Regions from separate parts of the Tatumella terrea genome, predicted to be linked through region 2. Evidence: predicted binding sites of a transcription regulator. Region 2 holds the regulator's gene; each other region holds the start of a gene.

Region 1 (4,600 bases), on a different contig from region 2:
TCGTTGGTCCCGACCGAAATAAAGTCAACCGTACGGGCCACCTGCGGTATCAGAAAAATCATCGACGGCACTTCTATCATGACACCGACCTGAGGTCGCGGGATCTCGTAGCCCAGCATCTCTTCCACTTCATGCCCTGCACGCTCGATCAGTTTACGGGCCTCATCGATCTCCTCGATACTGGTGATCATCGGTAACAGAATTTTAAGGTTACCGGAGGCCGCATTGGCACGCAGCATCGCCCTCACCTGAACCAGAAAAATTTCCGGCTGGTCGAGCGTCAGACGAATTCCCCGCCAGCCCAGGCTGGGGTTTTCTTCGCTGATGGGCATATACGGCAGCTGTTTATCGGCCCCGATATCCAGGGTACGCAGGGTCACCGGCTTATTATTAAAGACCTGCAGCATGCCCTGATATTGCGCGACCTGCTCTTCTTCCGACGGAAAGCCACTCTGCAACATAAAAGGCACTTCGGTACGGTACAGACCGACACCATCGACCCGGTCTCCCATCGTCTGCTCAAGCTCAGCACTCAGACCGGCATTCAGCAGGATAGTCACCGGTTCACCGTGTTTCATGACCCCTGGCTGCCCGGCGACGGTCTCGGCGGTTTCGCTGAGCGCATTCTCTTCGCGGATCAGCCGCTGATACTCTTTGATCAGTATCGGCTCAGGGTCTATCAGTAATTCCCCCCGGTAACCGTCAACAATCAGCAGATGTTTGTGTAACTGTCCGGGACGGATATCCGCTCCCATAACCGCCGGGATGCCCATGGCCCGGGTCAGAATGGCGGCATGGGAGTTCGCCGCACCGTCGCGGACCACTACGCCTATCAACCGTTCCGGAGGCACTTCGGCCAGTGCCGTCGCGGTCAGTTCATCCGCCACCAGCACAAAACGTTCCGGCCAGGCATTGGTGCCATGCAGGCTGTCATCGAGATGGAACAGTAAACGCTGCCCGAGTTCACGAATATCGCCGCTGCGTTCGCGCAGATACGCATCTTTCAGGTCAGCAAACTGCCCGGCGTACTGCTCGATCACGGTTTTAACGGCCCATTCGGCCACGGCACCCTGGTCTATCTCACTGAGCAGGTCTTTCTTCAGCCGCGGGTCACTCAGCAGGTGAGAGTAAAGGTCAAAAATGGCCGCGCTCTCTTTCTGAATACTGCCGGAGAAGCGCTTACTGTAGCGACGGAATTCGTCGCCGGCTTCACTCATCGCCCGTAACAGACGTTCGCGTTCCTGCGCCGTATCCAGCGTCGAGGCCGGGGTGACCTGTTCGAGGGTTGGCTGAATATGGTCAACCCAGCCCGGGGCGACCGCAACCCCGGGTGAGGCGGCAATGGCACGGATACGGCTCTGACGAAATACCCCGAATAGCTGCCCTACCTGCGACTGGGAAAGCAGCGTACCGACCTGGGTCGCCAGGGTGACCAGAAAGGACTCTTCTGACTCGTCAAACGAGCGTAATTCACGCTGCTGAACCACCAGAACACCAAGCACCTGACGACGGTTGATGATAGGTGCGCCCAGAAACGAGCGATAATGCTCTTCTTTTACGGAAGGAATAAATTTGAAGCTGGGATGGCTCTGGGCGTCGGCCAGGTTAATCGGTTCGGCCAGGCGACCGACCAGTCCGACAATCCCTTCATCCAGAGCCAGAGTAATGGTGCGACCACGCGGTTTTTTCAGACCGCGGGTTGCCATCAGGTAATAGCACTGACGCTCCTGATCGGCCAGGTACACCGAGCAGACCTCGGTTTCCATCGCCTGGCAGATCTCATTCACCAGTATATCGAGTGCTTCATTGAGTCTGGAAGCACTGGCTACCTTTTCTACAATATCGCGTAACCGGGTGAGCATCAGCGCCATGCTCTATCCTCTTTTTCTTCGGCCGGGCTGTTGACTGCGTGGCAGTGAATTCTCTGTTGCAGACATCACCACAGTCGCGAACTCTTTCATCACGCGGCGATAAACATCACGTTTGAAAGAGACAACCTGGCGCACCGGGTACCAGAAACTTACCCAGCGCCAGCCATCAAATTCAGGGGTACTGCTTCCCTGGACATTAATGGCATTCTCGTGGCATTGCAGTTGCAGCAGAAACCATTTTTGTTTCTGGCCGATACACACCGGCCGGGTATCCCAACGCACCAAACGTTTGGGCAATTTGTAACGCAACCAGTTACGGGTAGAGGCGATAATCCGTACATCTTTACGATGTAAGCCGACTTCTTCAAACAATTCCCGATACATCGCCTGTTCCGGGGTCTCTCCGGGATTAATGCCTCCCTGAGGAAACTGCCAGGAGTGTTGTCCGAAACGCCTGGCCCACAGAACCTGTCCTTGCCTGTTACAGATTACGATCCCAACATTCGGGCGGTAGCCATCATCATCGATCACCAGACTACCTCAAAGCTATCTTTAGATAGCCTGATTGTTTCATACTCCTTACAGGCGGTAAACCACTGGCTGACAGGGATTCGACAGAATAAATCAGGGATAACCCACAAAAAACCTTAGAGTTATAAACAGAGACCGGTCAGAGAGCCTGATTTTATGCACCTTTTCTGTGGATAGCTTTGTGCAGAACACGGGATTTCCCTGAATAATAGCGAAATCCCCCGTAAAGCACCGGGTGAGGAAATAAAAAATAAATTGCTATATTTCATTTAGTTAAGCAATTAACCACAGGCAAAAAATAAGGGTTTTACGGGCCGTGCCGCAAATAACTTAGCGGGAAGAACAAAAAATAACCATCGCTATTTTTATCCACAGTTTATGGTGATATGTTATCCACCATCGCAAAAAAAATTGCACGGACCGCTAAAGTCAAGGCTGTAAATCGAACCAGTAGTCAGGGTCATACACAGTTATCCCATTTTTCTGTGGATAACTCTGCGTATAATCCTGTTTATTACCCATGACAAACAGGTATAACGCTGGCCCCTGTTCTTCTGACATCCCGCCGGGTACATAAAAAAGTGCGTTGAATCATGCTATTATTAGATTTACTCACTGCATTCAGGCGTATCAATAAATCCCCCTGCCTGGCAGGTTGTTTTTTAATCAGTTAAATGAGGGCTTATGTCTGACTCGCCGGCACCTCTGGCCGCCCCGGAAAATGAACAGGTATTACTGCAGCGTGCTTATGCGCTCGCCGGACAAACACTGGAAGAACTGGCTGCTACGTTCTCCCTGCCGGTGCCGGCCGATCTTCGCCGGGATAAGGGCTGGATAGGGACCCTGATCGAATGGCACCTCGGGGCGTCGGCAGGCAGTAAGGCGGAACAGGACTTTGCGCATCTGGGGATCGAACTGAAAACCATACCTGTGGATAGCCGGGGGCAGCCACTGGAAACCACCTTTGTCTGTGTTGCGCCGTTAACCGGTAATACCGGTGTCAGCTGGCAGCACTGCCACCTGCGTCATAAGTTATCGCGTGTCTTATGGGTGCCGGTGGAAGGCGAACGGTCCCTGCCCCTGAAACAGCGACGGATAGGCACCCCGTTATTGTGGAGCCCTACCCCGGAAGAGGAGGAACAGCTGCGCGCGGACTGGGAGGAACTGATGGAAATGATTGTACTGGGTGACGTGGATAAAATTACCGCCCGCCACGGTCAGTATCTGCAAATCCGCCCGAAAGCCGCCAACCGTAAAGCCCTCACGGAGGGCATCGGTGCACAGGGCCAGCCCATCATGACGCTGCCCCGCGGCTTCTATCTGAAGAAAACCTTTACCGGGCCGCTGCTGGCCCGCCATTTTCTGCTGTGATTTTTTACTGTAACCGATTAATCCTGCCCGGTTATACTCTTTGTTTAGCTTTCGTTTAGGATTGATGTGAATATGTTTGAGTGGATTGCTGATCCCAATGCCTGGCTGGCGCTGGGGACACTGATAGTGCTGGAAGTGGTTCTGGGTATCGACAATATTATTTTTCTGTCGCTGGTGGTGGCTAAGCTCCCTGAGAAACAACAGGATAAAGCCCGTAAACTGGGTCTGATGGCGGCGATGCTGATGCGTCTGGCACTGCTGGCGTCTATCGCCTGGGTGGTGCGACTGACTCATCCGCTGTTTACCGTGTTTGATCATGCCCTATCGCTGCGGGATCTTATTCTGATGGCGGGCGGGCTGTTCCTGATCTGGAAATCGGCCAAAGAGATCCATGAAACCATCGAAGGGGGCGAAGAAGTGCACGAGAGTCGCGTGTCTTCTTTTGCCGGGGCGATTGTCCAGATCATGCTGCTCGATATTATTTTCAGCCTGGATTCAGTGATCACCGCCGTGGGTCTGTCTGACCATCTGTTTATTATGATGGCCGCAGTGGTGATTGCGGTGATTATGATGATGTTTGCGGCAAAGGCTATCGGCGAGTTCGTTGACCGTCATCCGACCATTAAGATGCTGGCGCTGGCATTTCTGATCCTGGTCGGCTTCACCCTGATCCTGGAGAGTGTGTCGATACACGTACCGAAAGGCTATATCTATTTCGCCATGTTCTTCTCGATGGGCGTGGAGATGCTTAACCTGTTGCGAAGTAAGAACAAATCACATTAACCCTCCGCCGGCGGAAGGCCGTCTCTGTGACGGGAAACTTCCGC
Region 2 (4,600 bases):
CTCTTTCTCTTTGGTGGCACCGCGCAGCTCTTTAGCGTAAGTGGCCACTTCCATCACATGCTCGTAACCGATATAGATAGGTACCAGGGTGATAGGACGATTCCCGCCGCGTAACATTGCCTGCAGGGTCATCGTCAGTGTCCCGGTTTTCGGGTCGAGCAGACGCCCGGTACGGGAACGGCCACCTTCGACAAAATATTCAACCGAGTAACCACGGCTGAACAGTTCACCCAGATATTCACGGAAAACGGTGGAATAAAGCTTATTACCTTTAAAGGTCCGTCGGATGAAGAACGCCCCGAGATGACGGAAAATCGGTCCGGCAGGCCAGAAGTTCAGGTTGATACCGGCCGCGATATGCGGAGGAACCAGTCCCTGATGATAGAGCACATAAGAGAGCAGCAGATAATCCATATGACTGCGATGGCAGGGCACATAGACCAGCTCATGGCCGTCCTGGGCTAGCTGGCGGATACGTTCGCCCCCGCTGACATTGATCCCTTTATATAACCGGCTCCACAGCCAGCCCATGACGCGGTCGGTAATGCGGATAGCTTCGTAGCTGAAGTCCGCCGCGATTTCTTCCATCATAGCGACGGCATTTTTCCGGGCCATCTCGTGAGAGATTTTCTTACTGCGGGCCTCGTCCTCAACAGCTTTCGCAATCGCTTTGGATTGCAGCAGCTTGTTGAACAGGTCCTGGCGGGCCGGCAGACGCGGGCCGACGGCAGCCAGACGCTGGCGGGAAAAATGAATATGAGCCACCCGTGACAGCTTCTGGGCTATCGACTGGTCGGTGCCGTGCTCATCGGCCATCTGGCGTAAGGACATTTTAGGGGAGAAGCGGATAAAGCTATCCCGTCCCAGCCAGAGAATGGCGCAGAATTTCTGTAACCCGTTGAGTTCACGGAGTAAAGGTGCCTGCGTCCCCTGTGTCTCTTTGCCCGGAGCCCGGCCAAACATCACCGATACTGGCACCAGCTGGACATCCAGCGCCGGATTGTTCCTGTGCAGATCCAGGTAATCGTGGAAAATCTTCACGGTTTCCTGATTCGGGGTGAAATAAGGTAATAACCGCGGACCGTCATGAATAAACACATGACGCGGTAGCAGACTGCCGTCGATTTCCAGAGGTTCTAACGGGTCGGGCAGATCATGCTTCAGGCATTCGGTACGGAGTGCCAGCAGATCTGCTTTGGAATCATACGGAAATACATAGATAATAGGGCGGGTAGGGTCCAGACCGAGTTCGGTCACAGGATCGCCCGGGATCACCTTGCTCTTTACCAGCAAAGATAATGGAATACTTAGTAATTTATAATAAAGTTTACGCCAGCCTGACATAGATAAATCCGGAGCCTCTTTTGATAGCAAAGCGGCGCAATCATACCAGAAACTGCAAAGAAGATCTGTGGCCAGGTGCACTATTGAAAATTAACAGGAGAACGGCCGATGGCAGGAAGGACAACGGGATGGCGGCGGCTGGTGAAGGCCACCGGCTATTCATGGCAGGGGCTGCGGGCCGCCTGGCGGCATGAGGCGGCCTTCCGCCAGGAAACCGTAGTGACTATCGTGGCAATAGTAATTGCCGGCTGTCTGGATGTGGATGCAGTTTCACGCATTCTGCTGATTGGATCGGTCGTACTGATTATGATCATCGAAATTATCAACAGCGCGATAGAAGCCGTGGTTGATCGTCTTGGCCCGGAAATACACCCCTTATCCGGCCGGGCGAAAGACCTGGGATCGGCCGCCGTATTGCTGGCGATCCTGCTGGCGGTGTTTGTCTGGGGAACAGTGCTCTGGCAATGGTGGTCGCTGGCGGGATAATGACCGACAGTTGTTTGTTTTATGACGGTTTTTGGTTTTCATTTATGAAAGACCTGTATATACTCACAGCGACTGTATAAACAACCAGGGGGCGGGATGAAAGCATTAACCAGCAGGCAGCAGCAGGTCTATGACCTGATTCGCGACCATATTCAACAGACGGGTATGCCGCCGACACGTGCGGAAATCGCTGCCCGCCTCGGTTTTCGCTCCCCGAATGCGGCAGAAGAACACCTGAAAGCTCTGGCACGTAAAGGTGTTATTGAAATCGTGTCCGGTGCCTCACGGGGCATCCGCCTGCTGATGGAAGAAGAAACGCCGGAAGGTCTGCCGCTGATCGGCCGGGTTGCCGCCGGTGAACCTCTGCTGGCCCAGCAACATATAGAAAGCCACTATCAGGTCGATCCGGGACTGTTTAAGCCGGGTGCCGATTTTCTGCTGCGCGTCAGCGGGATGTCGATGAAAGATATCGGTATCATGGACGGTGATCTGCTGGCGGTCCATAAAACCCAGGATGTCCGTAACGGGCAGGTGGTGGTCGCCAGAATCGATGACGAAGTCACGGTGAAACGCTGGAAAAAACAGGGGAATACGGTACAGTTATTACCTGAGAACAGCGAATTCTCTCCGATTGTGGTAGATGTCCGCGAACAGAGCCTGACGGTTGAAGGACTGGCGGTCGGTATTATCCGCAACGGAGAATGGCTGTAACTGACGGGCCGTTGTCCGTCAGCCGGCGACCGGGAGATCTGACTTCCGGTTGTTAAGATTCACCCTGCACCTTATTACAGTACGCTGATCGGCTGCTGCCGCAACCGGCGTTTGTCCGCCGGAAATCCTCTCCCGTCCGGCGGAGACACTGCGCTCTGTCAGGAAAACCCATGTCTTTTTTGAATACCACCGATAAAAAACTCTGGCGACTGGCATTACCGATGGTGTTATCCAACATTACGGTTCCGTTGCTGGGACTGGTGGATACCGCGGTGATCGGACACCTGGACAGTGCTATCTATCTGGGCGGGGTGGCTATCGGCACCACGGTCACCAGCTTCCTGTTTATGCTGCTGCTTTTCCTGCGTATGAGTACCACGGGGATGACGGCTCAGGCATGGGGAGCCGGCGATTCAGCAGCCCTCGCCAAAGCCCTGGCTCAGCCCCTGATCATGAGTGTGGCGGCCGGGCTTCTGTTTATTGTGGTACGTGACCCGGTCAGCCAGCTGGCCAGCGGATTTATCGGCGGTGATGCCGGTACGCTGGAACAGGCACGTGTTTTTATCCGTACGCGCTGGCTCAGTGCGCCAGCGACCTTCGCGAATCTGGTGATCCTTGGCTGGCTGCTGGGTGTTCAGTATGCCAGGGCTCCGGTGATCCTGCTGGTCGCCGGTAACCTGGTGAATATTTTGCTGGAGGTGTGGTTTGTTCTGCACCTGCATCTGGGAGTCCGGGGAGCAGCGGCCGCTACCGTGATCTCTGAATATGTCTCGCTGCTGGTCGGTGTGCTACTGGTGTTGCAGGTTTTCCGGCGGCGTAGGATGTCTGTCCGTTTACTGCTGGAAGGCTGGCGCGGCGATATCAGACGTTTGCTGGGCCTGAACCGCGATATTCTTCTGCGGAGCTTACTCCTGCAGATCTGCTTTGCTTCTCTGACCTTCATCGGTGCCCGGATGGGGGCTCAGGTCGTTGCGGTGAATGCGTTGCTGATGATGTTCCTGACTTTTACCGCCTATGCGCTGGATGGATTTGCCTATGCGGTGGAGGCGGTTTCCGGAGAAGCCTACGGGGCGCGTGAAGCCGGAAAATTGCATGAAGTCTGGTACGCCTCCTGCCGTCAGGCCGGTATTGTCGCTCTGCTTTTTTCGCTGGTGTATGGGCTGGCCGGGCAATACATCATTGAGATGATGACCTCATTACCTTCCCTTCGCCAGTTGGCTGACCATTATCTGATCTGGCAGGTCATTCTGCCTCTGGCAGGTGTCGGCGGGTATTTACTGGATGGTTTGTTTATCGGTGCCACGCGCGGACGGGAAATGCGTAACAGTATGGCGATTGCCGCGGCAGGCTATGGCCTGACATTGTGCAGTGTTCCCTGGCTGGGTAATCACGGGCTTTGGCTGGCGCTCTGTGTCTTTATGCTACTGCGGGGGATCACACTCTGGCATTGCTGGCAGCAGCATCAGCGCAGGGGAACCTGGTTTGATCACTGACCCGTCACTGAACCCCGGGGAAATTAGCGGCCGGCCCGTTTTTTAACTTCGCTGCTGTGGTCGTGCTGGCACTGTTCCTGATTATCACAGGCCGCGATCTCAGCACATTTCACGCACAGACCATGGGCTTCAATCACACTGTGGCGCAGCAGAAAGCCCGCCTGCTTTGCCTGGGTGACGATCAGATGTTCCACCCCTTCAGCATGACGCTCGCTCACCGATGCACAGTTATCGCAGACCAGCATAACCGAGGTATGAGACGGGTGTTCAAAGTGCGGGCATACCACATAGCTGTTATTAGAGGCGACCCGGTGAATAAACCCCTGCTCCAGCAGAAAATCCAGCGCACGATAGACGGTCGGTGGCTTGGCCTGCGGCTCACTGATGCGCAGTTTATCCAGCAGATCATAGGCGCTGATGGCCCCCTGTTCTTCGGCCATCAGACGTAACACTTCTGCGCGCTGGGGCGTCATACGTACCCCACGTTTCAGGCAGAGACTCTGTGCCTCGGCAAGAATCTGAGCGGGAAGTTGCTGTTGCATGATGGCTTTCTCCAACGAATAGTC
Region 3 (4,600 bases), on a different contig from region 2:
GAAGAATACCCAGCTCAGCAAAAACGGCTTCGCTGGTGACACGGGTCGGATCGTGACTGATACCATGCACAAACACCGGAAAACCGGCTTTTTCGAGCAATAAGGCCAGCAGCGGTGTCAGATTTCCCTGACGCCGGGCACCGTTATAACTCGGCAGGACGACCGGTATCGGCCGGTTTTTCGGTGGCTTCAGCGGGGGTAACTTCTCCTGCAAGGCGCGGTAAAATCCGCGCATCTCTTCCTCACTTTCGCCTTTGATCCTCAGTGCAATTAATACGGCACCCAGGACCAGCGGATCCAGCTGATCATTCAGCATTGCCTGATAGAGCTGATAGGCGGTTGACTCATCCAGATCGCGGGCGTGATTTTTACCCCGCCCGATTTCTTTAACTATACGGGTGATATCCATCCTGTTTTCCTGCCTGTGATCACTGAAGGTCATGGTCTGTAAAATTTAACGCTTAGGGCGACGGGTAACCGCTTTCTTACGCGGTGCCGCGGAGAGTTTTCCGCGACGGTTGACAGTCTGCTCCGATTCCGGGGGCGGAATTTCCGGTCGTTCAATAGCAAAAACCGGTAAGGCTGCCAGTAAGCGGCTCCCATAGGCTTTGGTCAATAATCGCCGGTCATAAATAATCACCTCGCCGAAGCATTGATGGCTACGGATAAGCCTGCCCACCTGCTGTATCAGAGTGAAGGACGCGCCTGGCAGACTCTGGATTTCGAACGGATAACGCTGCTGGCTTTTCAGCCATTCGCCTTCGGTCAGGATCACCGGACTATCGATGGGCGGAAACGCTATCTTATGAATATGTACCTGGGTCAGCAGTTCCCCCTTTAAATCAAGCCCTTCAGAGAAAGACTGCAACCCGACCAGCACACTTTGCTGACCTTCGCTGACCCGTTGCCGATGCAGTGCGATCAGACGGGAACGGGGCTGATCCCCCTGCACCAGCAGCATCAGCCGTAAATCGGTCACATGGGCCAGGAACTGCTGCATGGCCCGGCCACTGGAAAACAGCACCAGGCTGCCGGTATGCTTTTTCTCTTTGACCTGCTGACGGAAATAACGCGCCATTTCAGCGATGTGCAACGCTTCCTCTGCCAGTCGCGGCTCATACTGCATTTCAGGGATCACTAATTTTCCCTGACTGAGATGATTAAACGGAGAGTCGAGGGTAACAAAGCGGTCCCCGGCCGACTCTTTCAGTCCGGACATTTCGCTGAAACGGCGAAAGCTGTTCAGTGAGCGTAATGTTGCAGAGGTCACGATAACGTGGGGGACTTTACGCCATAACAGTTTTTCAAGTTGCTCACTGACCCGGATACCGGCGCAATGGAAAAAAAGATGACATTTTTCTTCCTGCCATTCTGCCGTCAGCCATTTTGATACCGGTGCCCCGGACAACTGGTTCAGCCCCGCCAGCCACCATAATTTACTCAGCGATTCAAACCAGCCCTGAAAACGGTTCAGCTGTAATAACCCCCGATGGATCCTGACTATATCCTGTTTGCCGGTCATTTCACCGAGGGCATTGATCAGATATTCACATAACCCGCGCAGCCCGTCACAGAGTTTAAATAATTGCTGACAGCGTGCGGTCGCTTCTTCCGGTAATTCCCCCAGAATAAAGCGGTGTTCTGCCTTCCCCTGCGATACCTCCGATAATAGCGGCATAAATTCTTCCGCCATTTCCTGCATTAACTGCCGGACCCCGCCACAGTGCTCTTCCAGTCTTCCGGGGCTTGCCAGCGGCGGCGGCGATTTAAAGGTAAACCAGCTGCGCAGGGTACCGATAAATTTAATAAACAGATCCAGCTGCAGCGCACTGCCGGCGGGTGAAATATCACTGCTCATTTCCAGTGCATCCCGCGCGACTTCTGGCAGATGATGTCCTTCATCGACCACCAGCAACATCTCTTTCGCCGGGGGCAGAACCGCATCACTTTCCAGTGCCGCCATCACCAGGGCATGGTTGGCAACGACCACTTCTGCCTGCTCTATTTCCCTGCGAGCCAGGAAGAACGGGCACTCTTTATACCACTGGCAATGGTGAGCCAGACAACTGTTTTTATCGGTCGACAGCCGTAACCATAACGAATCATCGATCTGTTCATCACAATGGTCTCTGAGTCCGTCCCACGCTCCGGATTTCAGGGAGCTTTCCAGCCGGCTACAGACCTTCTGTTCCCGTTGCTGCTGTTCACCGGAAATGGCTGGCCGGGTCCCCGCTGACTCTTCCAGATAGAGGAATAAATCTCCCTGCGTGTCCGGTTCAGCCGTGGTGAATGCCAGGTTGCGCGGACAGACATACCGGCGTCGCCCGAAGGCCGCCGTAAACGTCAGGTCCGGAATAAACTTTTTTAACAGCGGCAGATCTTTATCAAAGATCTGATCCTGCAGGGCGACGTTAGCCGTACTGATCACCAGTTTCTTTTCTGCTGATCGGGCAACCGCGATCCCCGGGATCAGATAAGAGAGGGTCTTACCGACACCGGTCGGCGCTTCAATCACCAGATGACGATCGTCTTCCCCCGCCAGCGTTTTTGCCACTTCAGCAATCATCTGACGTTGTGGCAGACGGGGGATAAAATCGGCGACCTGTGTCTGTAGCAGCTTATACCATTCACCGATTTGTAATTTTAATGCGGGTGTCAGAACCATAACGACCATCTGCCAGAAGAATCAGCCTGTATTTTTACACAGTATGGCGCCTGACGGCAGTCCTGAGAGTAAATTTGCCCGCAATTCACTGTGTCGTCCGGTGCGATTGTTCTGCCGGGGATGGACGCAACAGTTTTTTTCATCGCGCATGTTAGATTATAATAGTTACCGGATCTGTGTCAGGATAACTACGATATGTCCCAGTCTGAGTTTTACACAATCGGTGATATTTCAAGAGATTGTGCCATTAACCCGGTCACCTTACGCGCCTGGCAGCGGCGCTATGGCCTGATTACGCCGCACCGGACACCCGGTGGCCACCGTCTCTACAGCGAAGCGGACCGGCAGAAAATACTGGAAATTAAACGCTGGATTGAAAGCGGATTACCGCCCGCCAAAGTAAAAGCATTACTGGAGGGAGAAGCTACCGAGACCTGCAGTGAGTGGGCATTACGTCAGGATGAACTGCTGTCTGTGCTGCGGAATAATCACCCGGCACGCTTGCGTCAGTGGATTTATTCTCTCGGGAAAGATAACCCGGCGGGCGTACTGATAGACCAGGTGTTTCTTCCGGTCCGTCAGAGGCTGATGCTGAACCAGCATACGGCCGCCTATATGAGCAGTTTACTGGACGGTGTTCTGATCGATTATGTCAGTTTTTCGCTGGCAGCCACGCGTAAACGTGCCGGTGAAGATGCCCTGCTTATCGGCTGGTCTAACCGTGACCGCCTCCGTCTGTGGCTCGAAAGCTGGCGTTTAACAGAACAAAACTGGCGGGTGACGGTGCTGGCTGAACCACTCAAGCTGACTGACCCGCAACTGTTACCCCGTATGCAAATCTTTTTATGGACCGATAATCCACTCACCCGGGGACAGCAAAATCTGCTGGCAGAATGGCAGGAGAGTGGTTATAAGATTGAAGCACTTCACGGGTCAGCGTCTTCCTCTGCCGCGTTACTGTAAAGAGTGCAGACCGATCATCCCGGCCCGGGAGTCTCTTTTTCTGTTAACGGAGTAGCACGGACATGAACTGGCAAAAAATCGGCATTACCTTTCTTTTCCTGCTGCTGGCTGTCGGGGGCATGGGCGGCCTGATGCTGGTAGGCTATACCATTATTCTCAGGTCCTGACCCCCGTAAGTTCCGGGCCTGCCCCGTCTTCAGGAGTCACAAGGCGGGTCCGCAGCCATGAAGGCGGGGTGATGGGCAATCGCCTCTGACAACGTATAAATAAACCAGGGGGTAAAGCGCTCAGGACTGGCGGCCATTTCCCGTTGCAGTCCCTTCACGTTGCTGTATCGCCACGCATCAGCCTCTTCAATATTCAGTACCGGCGGCTCGTCAGTGATACCGAAAAAAATATGCCCGTATTCATGTTCCGTCAGACCATTGTGTAACGGCATGTTGTAGCTAATCTCGAACACCGGGTGCAGAGAGAGTCTCAGCCCCATTTCTTCACGTAAACGACGTTCTGCCGCCTGCTGCGTCCCTTCGCCAGGAAAAGGATGACCGCAGCAGGTATTGCTCCACAACCCTCCGCAATGGTATTTACTAGCCGCCCGACGCTGGAGCAGAAACTCTCCTTTGCGGTTAAAGACATAGACGGTCACCGCGCGATGCAATAATCCTTTTTCATGCACTTCCAGTTTTTCCATTTTTCCTGTCGGAGCATCGTTTTTATCGACAAGAATAACTTCGATCGCTGACATAAGAATTCCTTAAAAAATCTTTAATGATTATACACTGCTGTCAGCATGCAGTGAATCATCATCCCTCAGCCGATAACGCTGCCCTGCGTATCGCTTTAGCGCGTGCCCCGTCGGTCACTGCCCAGCGCAACAGCGCCGCCACCCCCTGCATACTGTAGCGTGTCATCTGTCGCCTTAAGCGGCTGGCCGGTGGCCTGCCAGGCACCGATGTCCATTCAGGCAGCAGA
Region 4 (4,600 bases), on a different contig from region 2:
CGGTAGCCTCCGGGTCGGAGATGACCGCGGAAGGTTTACGTAACCGGGACGGGCTGCTGCTGCAACGTTACAGCCTGCCGGGGCTGCGCTATGCTGAGATTAACCCACTGATTTTCGGCGAAGCAACGTCACCGCATATTGTCAGCCAGGCAGAGAACCGGCCGATAACCGCACAGGCTATGTCGGCAGGCTTACAGCATCTGAAAAAGAGCGCGGACTGGATTGCCGTGGAAGGGGCGGGTGGCTGGTTTACCCCGCTGGGGGAAGACTTTCTTTATCCCGACTGGGTGGCTCGTGAGCAGCTGCCGGTGATTCTGGTGGTGGGGATGAAGCTTGGCTGTATTAATCATGCGCTACTGACCGCCCGGGCGATAGAGGCTTCAGGACTGGTCATGGCGGGCTGGATAGCCAGCAATGTACAGCCGCCGCAATACCGGCATCAGCCGTACCTGCAAACTCTGATACATTCTCTTCCGGCCCCTTTGCTGGGAGAAATACCCCACTTTACTGACGACCAGGCGATTTCATCCTGTGGTCAGTATCTGGATCTGCCGGAAAGTGTCAGGTCAGCCACTTATTGATCATGCCTTCATCCAGCTGGGCAACCCGGCCGGTGGCAACATTCCGCCCGCGATGCAGTAATAAAAAGTAGTCCGCAACGCGGCGGATAAAGGAGATCCTTTGCTCAAGCAGCAGGATGGTCATACCGTACTGATGATTCAGGCAACGCAACAGGTTGCCCATATCTTCTTCCAGCCAGGGCGACATACCTTCCGTCGGTTCATCGAGGATCAGCAGCTTAGGTTGTAATACCAGGGCCCGGGCCAGGGCCAGTTGCTGCTGCTGGTCCAGAGAAAGATCCCCCCCGCGCTGGTGACGCAGGTCATAGAGATGCGGGAAAAGGTCAAAAATCATCGGTGGGATCGCCAGCGGTCCGTTACTGCGGGCCGCTTTCAGGGCAATCATCAGATTATCTTCCACGCTCATCTGGGAAAAAATATGGCGGGCCTGAGGGACATACCCGATGCCCATTCCGGCACGTTGTTCTGAAGGTTGCAGATTCAGATCCCGGGGCGGGGCATTTTTTTCCTGCCAGGTCATGGTGCCACTGTTGACCGGCAAATAACCCATAATGCAGTTAACGAGGGTGGTTTTACCCATCCCGTGCTGACCGAGCACAGCAGTGCATGAGCCTGGCATCAGATCCAAATCTACATCCCAGAGCGTATGGTTTTGGCCGTAAAATTGATTGATTGCACGTAAACTCAGCATCTGTTGAACTCCTCTCGTAATAAACAAGGCCTGGCGAATAGACATGGGCTAACCGGTAGTCCATGCCATCCTTCCCTCCGGCGACAGCTTCACTCTAACCAAGCAATAACCGGGCCAGTTTTTACAATCACCGAAAATCGGGTGCCGGCCTGAGAGGGCAAGGGCTGCACTGCGGCTGACTCAGGGGGACGGGGCAGGTTAATAAAGGGTTGCACTTTGTCGGTGCCTGTATGCGGGTATGGTGGTGCAGCAAAAAGGTGAAAAAGAGATAAAATCTGAGTCAGGGTGCTTGACTGTAGTCAAAAATAACGACCGGGTCGCCATGACTGATGCTTTTGAACCCGTCGTATAAGGGTAAAAAAAACTTAAAAAAAAATTTTTTTACCGGCATTTTTGGCCGCAAATACTTTATGCACAGCAGGCCGCCTCTGGGCTAAAATCAGTTATCCACCATTCCTGTGGATAACTATGTGCATTAGCATCGTAAAACAGCGCTGACGCAAGGAAATATGCGGGCTGGCATCAGGCTGGCTGTAAACCGGGCTTTTATTATTATTCTTATCTATTCAACTAGTTAATTAAAAGCAAGCCTTCGGGGAGCGCCTCCCGGAATTCTGCCATGGCTTTATGACAATCGCTTGACAAAAGGTAAAGGAACAAAGTTCCGGTGGATAACCTGACCGGCGGGAATTTCAGCAGGGATAACGGTTTGTTTTACAGGTTACGCTGTTAAGTTTTTTTTAACATAACTGGCTGGATATACAGTACAGGAATTGGCATATTTTCCGTCAGCGAGTAAAATAGTAACCCCGCACCGTCAATCGCAACAGGCAGGCAAACGATGAGCAAAGTGTTTAAACTCCATTCTGAATTCAGTCCCTCCGGTGACCAGCCGGACGCTATCCGGCAACTGGAGGAAGGTCTGGAAGACGGTCTGGCGCATCAGACCTTGCTCGGGGTCACCGGATCAGGCAAAACCTTCACGGTAGCCAATGTTATTGCAGACCTGAATCGCCCCACCATGGTACTGGCCCCGAATAAAACGCTGGCGGCACAATTGTATGGTGAAATGAAAGCGTTTTTTCCTGACAATGCGGTGGAATACTTCGTCTCCTATTACGATTATTATCAGCCGGAAGCTTATGTTCCCAGCTCGGATACTTTTATCGAAAAAGATGCCTCGGTGAATGAGCACATCGAGCAGATGCGCCTGTCCGCCACTAAGGCCTTGCTCGAACGTAAAGATGTGATTGTGGTGGCCTCGGTCTCGGCTATTTATGGTCTGGGTGACCCGGATCTGTATCTTAAAATGATGCTGCATCTGACCCGGGGGATGATCATCGATCAACGCAGTATCCTGCGCCGGCTGGCAGAACTGCAGTACACGCGTAATGATCAGGCATTTCAACGCGGGACCTTCCGCGTGCGCGGGGAAGTGATTGATATTTTCCCGGCGGAATCGGATGAGATTGCCCTGCGGGTGGAGTTATTTGATGATGAAGTCGAACGGTTATCGATCTTCGACCCCCTGACCGGGCAGATTGCACAGACGATACCGCGATATACGGTCTATCCGAAAACGCACTACGTGACCCCGCGTGAGCGTATTGTTCAGTCGATGGAAGAGATTAAAACGGAACTGGCTGACCGGCGCCGGGTGTTACTGGAAAACAATAAGCTGCTCGAAGAACAGCGTATTGCACAGCGTACCCAGTTCGATCTGGAAATGATGAATGAACTGGGCTACTGCTCCGGGATCGAAAACTACTCGCGTTATCTTTCCGGGCGGGGGCCGGGTGAGGCACCGCCGACCCTGTTTGACTACCTGCCTGCAGACGGTCTGCTGGTGGTCGACGAGTCCCACGTGACTATTCCGCAGATAGGCGGTATGTATCGCGGGGACCGTGCCCGTAAAGAAAATCTGGTGGAGTACGGTTTCCGACTCCCGTCAGCGCTGGATAACCGGCCACTGAAATTTGAAGAATTTGAAGCTCTGGCTCCGCAAACTATCTATGTTTCTGCAACGCCCGGGGCCTATGAGCTGGAGAAATCCGGCGGGGAAGTGATCGAGCAGGTGGTTCGTCCGACCGGATTGCTTGACCCGATCATCGAAGTCCGGCCGGTGGCGACTCAGGTGGATGATTTGCTCTCTGAAATTCGTCAGCGGGTCATCCTGAATGAACGGGTTCTGGTGACCACGCTCACCAAACGTATGGCCGAAGATCTGACCGAATATCTGGAAGAGCACGGTGAAAAGGTACGTTACCTGCACTCGGATATCGATACCGTCGAGCGTATGGAGATTATCCGTGACTTGCGTCTCGGGGAGTTCGATGTGCTGGTGGGGATTAACCTGTTACGCGAAGGGTTAGATATGCCGGAGGTGTCTCTGGTCGCGATTCTGGATGCGGATAAAGAAGGCTTCCTGCGTTCGGAACGTTCATTGATCCAGACCATCGGACGCGCAGCACGTAATATCAATGGTAAGGCCATCCTCTACGGCGACCGCATCACCCCATCGATGGCCAGGGCTATCGATGAGACCGAACGCCGTCGTGAAAAGCAGGAAGCCTGGAATGCGGAACACGGTATTGTGCCGACCCGGCTGAACAAGAAAGTCACCGATATTCTGGAGATGGGCCAGTCGGCCGGCAAATCGAAAGGGAAATCACGGGACAAACAGAGTGGCCGTCGTCCGGCCGGCGATGGCGGCGAGTATGCGGCCTTAACGCCACAGGCAATGCAGAAAAAAATCAGCGAACTGGAATCCCGTATGCAGCAGCATGCGATGGATCTTGAGTTTGAGGAGGCGGCACGGGTCCGTGATGAATTACACGAACTCCGTGAACTGTTTATCGCGACCTCTTAACCTCACTCCGGCCTCCGGGTCATCAGCTGATGGCCTGGACGGCTTTTTCCAGTGCAATATGCAGCAACTGGCGATCATGGCGGTAGCGAATATCTCCGGCTTCCAGCGGATGGCGGATGATTTTTCGCCCATCCAGTGCCACCGTATCGGTGGAGGGGCTGACCACCACGGCATCGATGACCCGACGGCCAATGACCTGCTCCATTTTCATCAGTTTATCGGCCACACTCAATGTGCCGGCAGGGCTCATTTCCCGGCCGAGATTACCGATAAAGATCATCGGAGCGGGGGTGCGCCTGAGTGCTGTGGCCATCTGCTCAAGCAGCAGGACCGGCATCAGACTGGTATAAAAACTGCCAGGCCCAATCAGAATCAGGTCGGCTTCGGCAATGGCACTGACGGCTTCACGGGTTGCCGGAACCTGCGGACAGAGTTCAAGGGTCGCAGGGGTTTCTGTCA

What was found. The regulator LexA, encoded in region 2, represses DNA repair genes until DNA is damaged. The targets are predictions, from matches to a motif close to TNCTGTATGTACATACAGNA.
Region 1: mutH (DNA mismatch repair endonuclease MutH) is a predicted target of LexA. The motif match lies at 2,836-2,855, and genes of this name have one in related genera.
Region 3: dinG (ATP-dependent DNA helicase DinG) is a predicted target of LexA. The motif match lies at 2,690-2,709, and genes of this name have one in related genera.
Region 4: uvrB (excinuclease ABC subunit UvrB) is a predicted target of LexA. The motif match lies at 2,020-2,039, and genes of this name have one in related genera.

The regions. Positions count from the first base shown of each region.
Region 1 is NZ_BAAAFX010000013.1:260,099-264,698, reverse strand. It holds gene ptsP (phosphoenolpyruvate--protein phosphotransferase) at 1-1,862, opposite strand, end outside; gene rppH (RNA pyrophosphohydrolase) at 1,875-2,402, opposite strand; gene mutH (DNA mismatch repair endonuclease MutH) at 3,087-3,773, shown strand; gene ABD035_RS09310 (TerC family protein) at 3,846-4,556, shown strand.
Region 2 is NZ_BAAAFX010000002.1:29,561-34,160, forward strand. It holds gene plsB (glycerol-3-phosphate 1-O-acyltransferase PlsB) at 1-1,344, opposite strand, end outside; gene ABD035_RS00165 (diacylglycerol kinase) at 1,453-1,830, shown strand; gene lexA (transcriptional repressor LexA) at 1,927-2,541, shown strand; gene dinF (MATE family efflux transporter DinF) at 2,712-4,034, shown strand; gene zur (zinc uptake transcriptional repressor Zur) at 4,058-4,576, opposite strand.
Region 3 is NZ_BAAAFX010000017.1:197,528-202,127, reverse strand. It holds gene ybiB (DNA-binding protein YbiB) at 1-409, opposite strand, end outside; gene dinG (ATP-dependent DNA helicase DinG) at 455-2,665, opposite strand; gene ABD035_RS12985 (MerR family transcriptional regulator) at 2,861-3,628, shown strand; gene ABD035_RS12980 (protein YohO) at 3,691-3,795, shown strand; gene idi (isopentenyl-diphosphate Delta-isomerase) at 3,825-4,373, opposite strand; gene ABD035_RS12970 (oxygenase MpaB family protein) at 4,432-4,600, opposite strand, start outside.
Region 4 is NZ_BAAAFX010000017.1:173,847-178,446, forward strand. It holds gene bioD (dethiobiotin synthase) at 1-581, shown strand, start outside; gene ABD035_RS12875 (ATP-binding cassette domain-containing protein) at 562-1,272, opposite strand; gene uvrB (excinuclease ABC subunit UvrB) at 2,114-4,141, shown strand; gene ABD035_RS12885 (gluconeogenesis factor YvcK family protein) at 4,164-4,600, opposite strand, start outside.